DNA from 2 places in the Trichocoleus sp. Lan genome. Region 1 is predicted to be linked to the other one. Evidence: predicted binding sites of a transcription regulator. Region 1 holds the regulator's gene; the other holds the start of a gene.
What was found. The regulator NtcA, encoded in region 1, controls nitrogen genes in cyanobacteria. The targets are predictions, from matches to a motif close to TTTGTANNNNNNNNTACAAA.
Positions count from the first base shown of each region.

Region 1 (5,016 bases):
AATACCAGCAACATCGGTTTACCGACTTCCCGCAATTGCGATAGCGCCTCGTATTCCACCTTGTTCATGTCGCCCGAAATGACAAACAGCAGCAAGTCTGCTTGTCTGGCAACTTGTCTGGCTAAGGTTTCGCGGGTTTCTCCGTCTACTTCGTCAATTCCTGGGGTGTCAATTAGCTCGATTTGGGAATTGCCTGCACTCGGCAGCGTGACTCGCAGGATATCGCTGACGCTTCCCGCCTCATTCTCTTGAGACAGTTGCCAGTTGGCACCTTGATGGGTGCGGGTGACGCCATGAAGCGGTCCCGTTTCAAACACGTTTTGACCTAATAAGGCGTTCAGTACCGAAGATTTACCTCGTCCCACCATCCCAAAGGCGGCAATTTGGACGACTGAGCGATCTAACTTCTCCAGCATCGTTGCCAAATCGTTAATCTCAGATTCCAGGCCCGTCCGCTCTTGTGCAGTGAGATCCAGGTTATCTACCAAATCTCGTAGAGCATTTTGTGCCTTTTTATAATTCAGTTCTGCTTGGATGTCATCAAAGCTCAAAATGGCGTTATCTAGTTCCCGATCCAAATCTGCGTCCGGGGTTTGTGAAGGGAACTGGCTGGCATTTGGGGTTCGGTCAGACGATAAACGACTCAAAATTGCACCTTTTGTCCTCAGATGTTACTCTTCTTTCATCCTAGTCAATACGGATCTAGTCTGGCACTTTCCATATCCAGAGGGATATTTTTACACGGTTCGTGCCAGCTCAGTATCAGCTGTGAGAATGATGTTATCTCGAAGGCGATCGCAATAAGTTTAGTATTGTTGCTGCTAATAGGTATTTGATCGGCACAGCGATTGTGAGTTCTAAGCGTTTACCCCAAACTACTGCCCACGTCCGAATTACCCATCTTTCCTGGCAACGGGGCTTTCTAGCAGGCGAAGTCACGGCGGCGGAATATGAATGGCAGTTCCAGTGGTGTTTCCGACAGGGTCAATTGTCGGTGACACCTTCTTTGGGACGCGCTTTAATTCAGGAACCTCTGGGTCGATTTTTAGAACAGAAAGATTACCAGCTAGAGCCTGGAGGAGACTATGCGTTTACGATCCGGGCGGAACTTTAAAAGTTTTGAGTTTTGAGTTTTGAGTTCGGTTTAAATTAAGAAAGTCAAGAATGGCAGAGTTTCCTAGTTCCTAGTCTCTCGTTGCTTCATGTATCTTTCGATCAGGAGGATAGCAACAATGTCATCAATTGGTCGGGGGAGACTCCGCATACCTTGGGGAATCAGGCGTCCTAAACCTTGGGGAGGGTACATTTGCCAATAGCGATCGCGTGCTTCCAATGTACTGTAGCGCTCATCTACCAGGACAATCGGCACCGACGTTGGAAATTGCTGAAGTTTCTTTTTCCAACTTTTGGAAGTGGTTTGATCGCCCATCACCAAAGTATCAATCGGGTACTCTTCACATAAGTCAAGGATCGTTGCGATCGCTGCTTCTGCCGGTACAACCTCGTGGTAATGCAGAGAATTGTCTTTCCCCACTACGGCTAAACCACACTTATCGCGCCCTGGATCGAACCCTAAAATCATCTGAATTGGCTAATTGCTAATTTACGAATGGTTAATTGCCATTAGTCATCATCTCATCACTCATGACTAATAAATTACATCCTCACCACAACTTCTCCGTCTTCAACTGCCTCCAAATTTAATTTCATGGGTCCGGCAATATAGGCGTCCTCTGCCACGACCGCTTTCAGAGAAATCGGCTTATTGTGCTTTTTCAACTGCTCGATAAACCGAATCAAGCTAACAATTCGATTGTCGCCAACCTGAACTGTATCTCCTAAAATCCCCGCGCGAGTGGCTCGGAACTGGGATGCTCCAAGCAGCAGGTCAATCCGCTGCCGAATTTGTTGGTCGGTCATGTTTGAAGGATCGGCAGATGTCGTTGCTACGACTTCACCAGTGCGGAATACAACTTGATTGGGTGCGGCGTCTGCAAAGACTTGTACCTGCTTTTCTCCCTGGACATAGTTACCAGCCGAAAAAACTCGGACTACATAGTTTCGACCATCCTGAATCTGGTTGATCAGTTGCTCGACCTGTGCCTCTGTAATTTGCACGACCCGTTCGTTCGCCACCTTGTTGAGACCGGGTTGGGTCGCTTTAATCGCTGTCCGATTCGCTTCCCGTAATAGCTGCTCAATGACCTGTCGGGCTGCGGCTGGCTCGACAATACGAAAAACGCCAGCCGCCAGAACCTGACCGCGCAGCAGTGCCAGACTACCCTGACGCAAAGTTTGATAAGACTGGTAATACTGTTCTAAGGTTGCCACTTCCTGCTCTAGGGAAGCTTGTTGTTTTTCGAGTTCTTTAAGGCGATTTTCTCGCTGGGCAATCACCTCATCTCGTTGAGAAATTTTGTTGTCAAGTAGAGATAAGGCTTTGTCTCGCTGGGCAATTTGCTCATCGCGATCGCTCAGGCTCTTCCGAAAGGCAGCAAGTTTCTCATCAAGTTCGACAAGGGCTTGATCCCGCTTGAGAATTTGCTCATCGCGTTGGCTAATTGCTCGGTCTTGCTGGGCAATTTTTTGGTCGCGCTGAGTCACTTTCGCTTTGAATTCAGTAATTTCAGCTCTGACTTGATTTCGCTGCTGGAGGAGTTCTTGGCGTTCTGCTTGAAGTTGTTGGATTTCGGAACGTAGCGTCTTGGCTTGCCCTGAGACAGATGTAAGCTGTTTTTGGGTTTGCTGAAAGCTGCTGGCAACCCGGGTCAGTTCGCTTTGAGTCTGATTTAGTTGCGCCTCCGTCTGGCCTTGTTTAGCCAGCGCAGCTGCCAAAGATCGATTAATCGCATCTAAGCGCTGCTGAGCGACAGATTGCTGGGTGCGAGCTTGAGCGAGTTCCTTCTCTACTTGCTCTTTTTGGGCGGCGGTTTTAGCAAGTTCGCTTTCGGTTTTCCGTTTCTGCTCGTTCGCTTTAGCAATATCCTTACTTGCTGTCTTGAGTTTTTTCTGCACTTCTTGGAGTCTAAAAACTCCAATCCGCAATTGTTCGCTGGTCGCGAAGATGATTGTTAGTGTTGAGGCAGAAATCGTTAGCCCTGTCAGAATCGTTACCAAAACAGCTGTTTTGCGGGGACGCAGATTGAACAACGACAGGCGTGCTTTTCCCACGCGCGTGCCAATGCGATCGCCTACCGTTGCGATGACGCTTCCCAACACTAAAATAGACAAAATCAGGAAGAGCGCACTGTCGGTCATTGTCTGCTACAGTCATTCCAGTTACAGCCTATCGCATCGCAGGCTAGAGAAAGGGTTAACAGGAATTAAAGATCGAAGGTGAAATCGGAAAGGTTAAAGGTTGGAAGGTTGAAAACTATCCGCTTAAAACCTGACACCTTTTAACTCAACTCCCGACTAAATGTTAAAACTGGATAACCTGCTCGCGCTACCATGCCGTTTTAACCAACAACCTAACCTACAACCTGACGAGAGCCTCTAGCTGTTTTCAAGTAAACTGCTGACTCAGTGTAACTGGGTTGTGTACCGTAATTTTTTTCTTGTGGATAGAAATCATTTTTTCCTCCCGCAAATCTCCCAGTAAGCGGGTGACAGTTACCCTGGTGGAGCCGATTGCTTCTGCGATCGCTTGATGAGAAAGCTTCAGATCGATCGTAATTCCATTGGCGGTAGGAACGCCAAAATCACGGCACAGAATCAATAGAAAACTCACCAAGCGCGATCCCATATCTCGGTGAGCTAATGTCTCAATCATCATTTCTGTTTGCAAAATGCGCGAAGAAAGCCCTCGCAGCATCAACATCGATAGCTCCGGATTATCCTTGAGCGATTGCTCTACCTGATCGATCGGTGCCGAAAGCAGCTCCACTGGCGTAAATGCTACAGCGTGATAAAACCGATCCGAACGATGCCCTGTAATTAAGGACAGTACTCCAAAAACGCTGTTTTCTCGCAGCAGCGCCACGGTAATTTCTTCCCCAGCTTCATACACGCGAGACAGCTTTACTGCACCTTTGAGCAAAAAGTATACCCGTTCAGCCGGGTCTCCTGGGAAAAAGATCGTCTTGCCCCGCTCAAAAGTTTCCACCACGGGTGGAAACGCCCCACCTCCCAGTTGACGGAACACAGCTGCTAGCGGTCTATCTTGCGTCACTGCCACTTCCTTTTTCCTAAATGCTGCCCTACAGACTTCTGCAACTTTCTGTCGGAGGAACTTTAACCATAGCAAAACAACTATGAGAGTTTTCTGACATTAGACACAGATAAACTGACTTCCAAGCGGTTTTTGTGCTATTTGATACAAAATTTTAAAGTAGTTTCCCCGGCTACCTTCTTTAGTTCTCTCCCTGCTCAAGGCAAGTAAGATTATGACGGAAAATGTTGATATCTTGACAGTATCTGCGCTATCGGGTGGGATGCATGGTGAGTAAGGAGGCACGCTCCTTACCCGTACTAGACAGCCTTGCTCCGGGCGATCGCGATCTTGAATACTCCCCTAAATCGGATATCCTCTAATATTGCCTTCAAAATCGACATTTATGCTAGATTTAACCGGAAAAAACGCCCTTGTCACCGGCATTGCCAACAATCGATCGATCGCCTGGGGGATTGCTCAGCAACTGCACCAAGCGGGTGCGAATCTAGGAGTGACTTACCTGCCAGACGACCGAGGCCGCTTTGAAAAAAAAGTGGCAGAGTTGGTAGAACCCCTCAACCCCAGCTTATTTTTACCCTGCGATGTCCAGAATGAGACCCAAATTCAGTCTACATTTGACGCCATCCGCGATAAGTGGGGCAAGCTAGACATCCTGATCCATTGTCTTGCTTTTGCGAACAAGGAAGATTTATCAGGTGATTTTAGCAACACTACCCGCGCTGGCTTCACCCAAGCTCTAGAAATTAGTACCTATTCTCTGGTGCAACTTGCTGGGTCAGCAAAACCACTGATGACAGAAGGTGGCAGCATTGTCACGCTGACTTATCTAGGCGGCGTTAAGG
Region 1 is NZ_JAMPKA010000003.1:148,293-153,308, reverse strand. Features, by position in the region: gene NDA03_RS03710 (GTP-binding protein) at 1-578, opposite strand, end outside; gene NDA03_RS03705 (DUF3146 family protein) at 851-1,114, shown strand; gene NDA03_RS03700 (pre-16S rRNA-processing nuclease YqgF) at 1,178-1,582, opposite strand; gene NDA03_RS03695 (DUF3084 domain-containing protein) at 1,657-3,258, opposite strand; gene ntcA (global nitrogen regulator NtcA) at 3,506-4,177, opposite strand; gene fabI (enoyl-ACP reductase FabI) at 4,557-5,016, shown strand, end outside.

Region 2 (5,016 bases), on a different contig from region 1:
CGATTCGCTTGCTTACGGTCAAGATTTTGCCCCACTTTCTGGTCTTTAACCTTAACCAGTCTGGTGATAGACTCAGAAAGTCTGGCTGGGGCAGCAAATGCGGTTTCTAACAGTGTCAGACCTGCGCCTAAAGACAGGACGCCAGTTAGAACTAAAACGGCAAAAATTCGCTCGGACTGGTGAACTGTTTCACCGGGGTTTACGGCTTTGGAGTGGTTTTTGAAAATCTGTCTCATAGAAACCTCAATAGAGTTGTTTTTGCAAGCGGAGAGCGTGTTAGGTGAGACGAGCGGCACTCCAACGCTCATCGAATGCATATAGCAGATAAAACGCTTGACGCTGCTATCGTGCGAGTTAGTTCCGCTGTTTCGTTCACCTGAATGGGTGATTTTTTACAAGTTTCAGATAGCGATCGCCAGCCAAAAAATTTAACTTCTGCAAAAACAGGTTTCTATAATCGTGTAGGCGTTTATTTATTTCAGCAAGGGAGCGATCGCGATGACTGTGTTGGTAGTCGCTACGGGAAATCCAGGTAAGCTGCGAGAGATGCAGACATATTTAAGCGGATTTGGCTGGGAACTGACCCTGAAGCCAGAGGAACTGGAGATTGAGGAGTCGGGTGACACCTTCATGGCTAACGCTTGTCTGAAGGCATCCCAGGTGGCACAGGCGACTGGAGAGTGGGCGCTCGCAGATGATTCTGGCTTGGAAGTAGACGCCTTAGAGGGTGCACCCGGTATTTATTCCGCGCGTTACGGCAAAACCGACCCCGATCGAATTGAACGCCTGTTGAATGAACTCGGCAACGAACTGAATCGGGAAGCGCAATTTGTTTGTGCGATCGCGATCGCTCGTCCCGATGGCGCGATCGCCCTGCAAGCCGAAGGAGTCTGCCGCGGCGAAATTCTCCACGCCCCTCGCGGTACGGGAGGATTCGGCTACGATCCGATTTTTTACGTTCCCAAAGAGCAAATGACCTTTGCGGAAATGACTCCTGAGTTGAAGCGCCAGTGGAGCCATCGCGGTCAAGCTTTTAAAATTCTCTTACCCCAGCTACAGACGTTAAAGACTGAGGATTGAGTCCAGAAGTTAGAAATCCAGCAACCAGAAATCAGAATTTTGCGATCGCCAAAAATTCTAATTTCTGATTTTTTATTACTCCTGACCTCTAGCCTTGATGACTCAGCCTTCAGTCCTCAGTCCTCAGTCCTGATGACTCAGTCCTCAGCCCTCAGTCCTAACTTAGACAGCTTCCAGATTCTTTTCCCCCGTCCGAATTCTGATGACCTGCTCTACCGGGCTGACAAAAATCTTACCATCACCGATTTCACCCGTTCGGGCAGCGGCAATGATTTTCTCAATCACCATATCAACCTGGCTATCTTCAACAACGATCTCTACTTTAAGTTTTTGCAGAAACTCAACCGTGTACTCGGAACCGCGATAGCGTTCGGTTTGGCCTTTCTGCCGCCCAAATCCTCGGACTTCAGAAACGGTCATTCCTACAATTCCCGCGTTGACTAGCGCAATTTTAACTTCGTCGAGTTTAAAAGGCCGGATAATCGCTTCAACTTTTTTCAAGCTTCTAACTCCTCAGTTCGTTCTGGATTTGATCTGTACAATCAATTTGTACAACCAAAGGTACTCGTAAAGCGGCGGCTATGTTTTATCACTGCTCAAACAAAGTTTTTTGTATTATATGATACATATTGCTCTTCACTCCCACTAGAGGCATCCATTGTGCCAACCCTAACTAACGGGTTTTGCTGGATATCACTGACTCGTTAACTTGACAGATGTGACTGGACAGTTGACTAGACAGCGTTGACTAAACAGTACAGTGAAGATGCGCGGGTTTGAAAATATTTGCCCCGACTTGTATCAAAGCGGTTGTTCCAGGCAAATGCACCCGGTTCTTCCGACTCTAGCAGAGTCAATCTTTCAGCCGTCAACCAGCAAGCTTAACGACTATTATTCAAAAGCGGACGCACAATCAAAAAGCCAGTACCAAACGCTGTCGCCACAATCAAAAAGATGACGATGATTAACCACCAGCCACTCACATCTGCGGAACGCTCTGGCTGAGTTGGGCGACGATACCGACCTTCTTCCTGTTCGATTACCAAGCTTTCTGAAAAATCAGCTAGTGGTGCTGGTTCAGCTTTGGGCGGGGGAGGGGGTATAACTTCCACTGGCGGAGCGATCGCAGCCGAACGAGGAGGACGAGGAGGCTGCGGAGGACGCCGCTTAGGTGTTGCGTTTGGTGCAGTCCGAATTTCCGGTTCAATGGGGGGAGGGGGAACTTCAACTCGGCTCCCGGAGGGAAACGAAGTAACTACCTGTTGTGCGTGCAAAGCTGACTGAACAACTTTTTCGATTTCTTGGCGCAGCTGTTGATTTTCTTTAGCTAACTGCTGATTTTGGGAATTCAGCGAGTCCAGCATCGCTTGCGCTGTTTGTAACTCTGCTGAGAGTTCTTTGTAAACCGAAATTGGCACTGAGGGACGGTAGGTATTCATTGGGCTTTGGGGAGTCTGCTCAGAAATATAAGCATTTTGCATTGGCGAGCGGGTCGAGGGATTAGACATCATGGATTTAGTTTAAGTTTGGTAAGGCAACAATAATGGAAAGTGAGGCGACTCTGACAGCCATTTTTTAACAAATTTGCTATTTAATCAACTAGGAATATGCCCCAATCGATCTTTACGGTGTCATTGCTATAACCTTTGTATTCTCCGATTGTTTTAATTCTCCGATTGTAGGAGGGGGAAAAAGTGTCCCACTGGACCCTGACCCTGACCAATGGCTAAAGCGTATTTTAGAGCAGTAGTGACGTAATCCTTGGCTTTTTGAACCGCAGACCACCGATCTTTGCCCAGGGATAGATTAGCCGCGATCGCGCTACTGAGCGTACACCCCGTGCCGTGAGTGTTTGTTGTCTCTACAGTAGCGGTTTTTAACGTTTCCAGATGGTGCCCATCAAACCAGATATCGATGCCGCGTAGATTTCCCTCCATGCCGCCTCCTTTCACTAATACAGATGGCCCACCTCCCAAATGATAAATGCGTTGGGCAGCAGAGCGCATATCATCCAAGGTATGAATCGGCAACCCGCTCAGTAATTGAGCTTCGTAGCGGTTGGGGGTCACAATCGCTGCTTTAGGGATTAAGACATCCCGCAACGTTGCCACAGCGTCATTGTCAATCAGCTGGGCACCTGTGCGCGATACCATGACGGGATCGACGACTAAGTTCTTCAGTTTGAAAGCTTCCACAGCTTGCGCTACAGCCGCAATAATCTCCCCATTCAGCAACATCCCCGTTTTCGCTGCTTGGACGCCAATATCCGTCACCACAGCCTCAATCTGGGCGACAATTGCTGCTGTCGGTAAAGCATCCACCCGCGTGACTCCCAGCGTATTCTGCGCTGTCACGCAAGTAATGGCACTGGTGCCGTGAACGCAGTGAAAGGCGAAGGTCCGTAAATCGGCTTGAATGCCAGCACCGCCGCCGCTATCGGAACCGGCAATTGTTAGAGCAACAGGTACGCTTGAAGGGTTTGTAACGGTCATAGGAATCGGTAATTAGTAATACTCGCAAATTAAGGACTAATAACAATTACTATTACTCTAAATTTTGATGAAACTAACCTAAATTGAGTTGAATAATTAGATTTTACAAATCGCTGCAAATCTGATAGTGCTCAATTTCTAATTAGCCGACGAATCGGCTAATTATTATAAGGTTGCCTGTGAGAAGCGGGTAGAGCGGGGTTAGGTGCAAAGGCCTAATCAGAGGAAATAAACGATGAGCCGCACTGATTTCCAGTTTAGGAGGGGAAATTAATGCGGCGTAAGAGCGTGGATGTAGCGATCGCTCCCGTAATCAGTCAAGTCTTCCCACTTTTGGGACAGGTAATCATTGGCTTCGGAACTTCTACCGAATTCAATCGGCTTCGTGAAAGTTTAGAAGAATTTCGCACCCTGCTAACTAAGGCTGGATTGCTCACGCATCAATTAAAAATTAAAAAGGAAGTGTTCCATTTTTAATTTTTAATTCTTCTAGCGTTGCGGACGCCGTCTTTGGAGAAATTCCGGAATATCCAATCCTCCACCTTGTTGAGGTTTAGGCTCAAACGTGGGGGTAGAAGGCGGAATGGGTGACGGTGCAATGGGTCGCTGCGGCTGTCTGGATGTGCGTGCCTCCCTCGCCGCTGGTGTAGACTGAGTTTCCCCGCTAAATCCAGTTGCAATGACGGTAATTCTTACCTCACCTTGCATCCGGTCATCAATCACTGCCCCGAAAATGATATTCGCATTGGGATCGACCACTTCATAGATTGTTTCGGCTGCGGCATTCACTTCGTGCAGCGTCAGGTCGCTACCGCCGGTAATGTTAAAGACAACCCCTCTGGCTCCTTCAATCGAAGACTCTAGCAAAGGTGAGGAAATTGCGGCGACGGCGGCTTCTCTGGCTCTCGATTTCCCAGAACCCACACCAATTCCCATCATTGCCGATCCCGCGTCTGCCATCACAGCTCGGACATCAGCAAAGTCCACATTGACCAGTCCGGGAATCGTAATAATATCCGATATCCCTTGCACACCTTGACGCAGGATATCATCTGCTACTCGAAAAGCATCTTGAACTGGCATGGTTTCTGGAATCACTGCCAGCAGCTTATCGTTGGGGATGACGATTAGCGTATCTACCCGACCCTGCAAAGCGGCAATGCCTTCATCTGCCTGAGAAGTGCGACGGCGTCCCTCAAAGGTGAAAGGACGAGTGACAACGCCCACCGTTAAGGCTCCCATTTCTTTGGCAACTTCTGCCACAATCGGTGCTGCACCCGTACCCGTACCGCCTCCCATGCCAGCGGTAATAAATACGAGATCGGTGTTTTCTAAGGCATGAGCGATCTCATCGCGCGATTCTTCCGCTGCCTTTTGACCAATGGCAGGATTACCTCCAGCACCTAAACCTCGCGTTAACTTCTGTCCCATTTGCAAGCGTTTA
Region 2 is NZ_JAMPKA010000002.1:267,378-272,393, reverse strand. Features, by position in the region: gene NDA03_RS02680 (hypothetical protein) at 1-236, opposite strand, end outside; gene rdgB (RdgB/HAM1 family non-canonical purine NTP pyrophosphatase) at 499-1,080, shown strand; gene NDA03_RS02670 (P-II family nitrogen regulator) at 1,243-1,581, opposite strand; gene NDA03_RS02665 (hypothetical protein) at 1,962-2,591, opposite strand; gene thiD (bifunctional hydroxymethylpyrimidine kinase/phosphomethylpyrimidine kinase) at 2,745-3,572, opposite strand; gene NDA03_RS02655 (hypothetical protein) at 3,846-4,049, shown strand; gene ftsZ (cell division protein FtsZ) at 4,062-5,016, opposite strand, start outside.
Region 2: a site for NtcA is predicted at 1,690-1,709, ahead of NDA03_RS02670 (P-II family nitrogen regulator). Genes of this name have one in related genera too.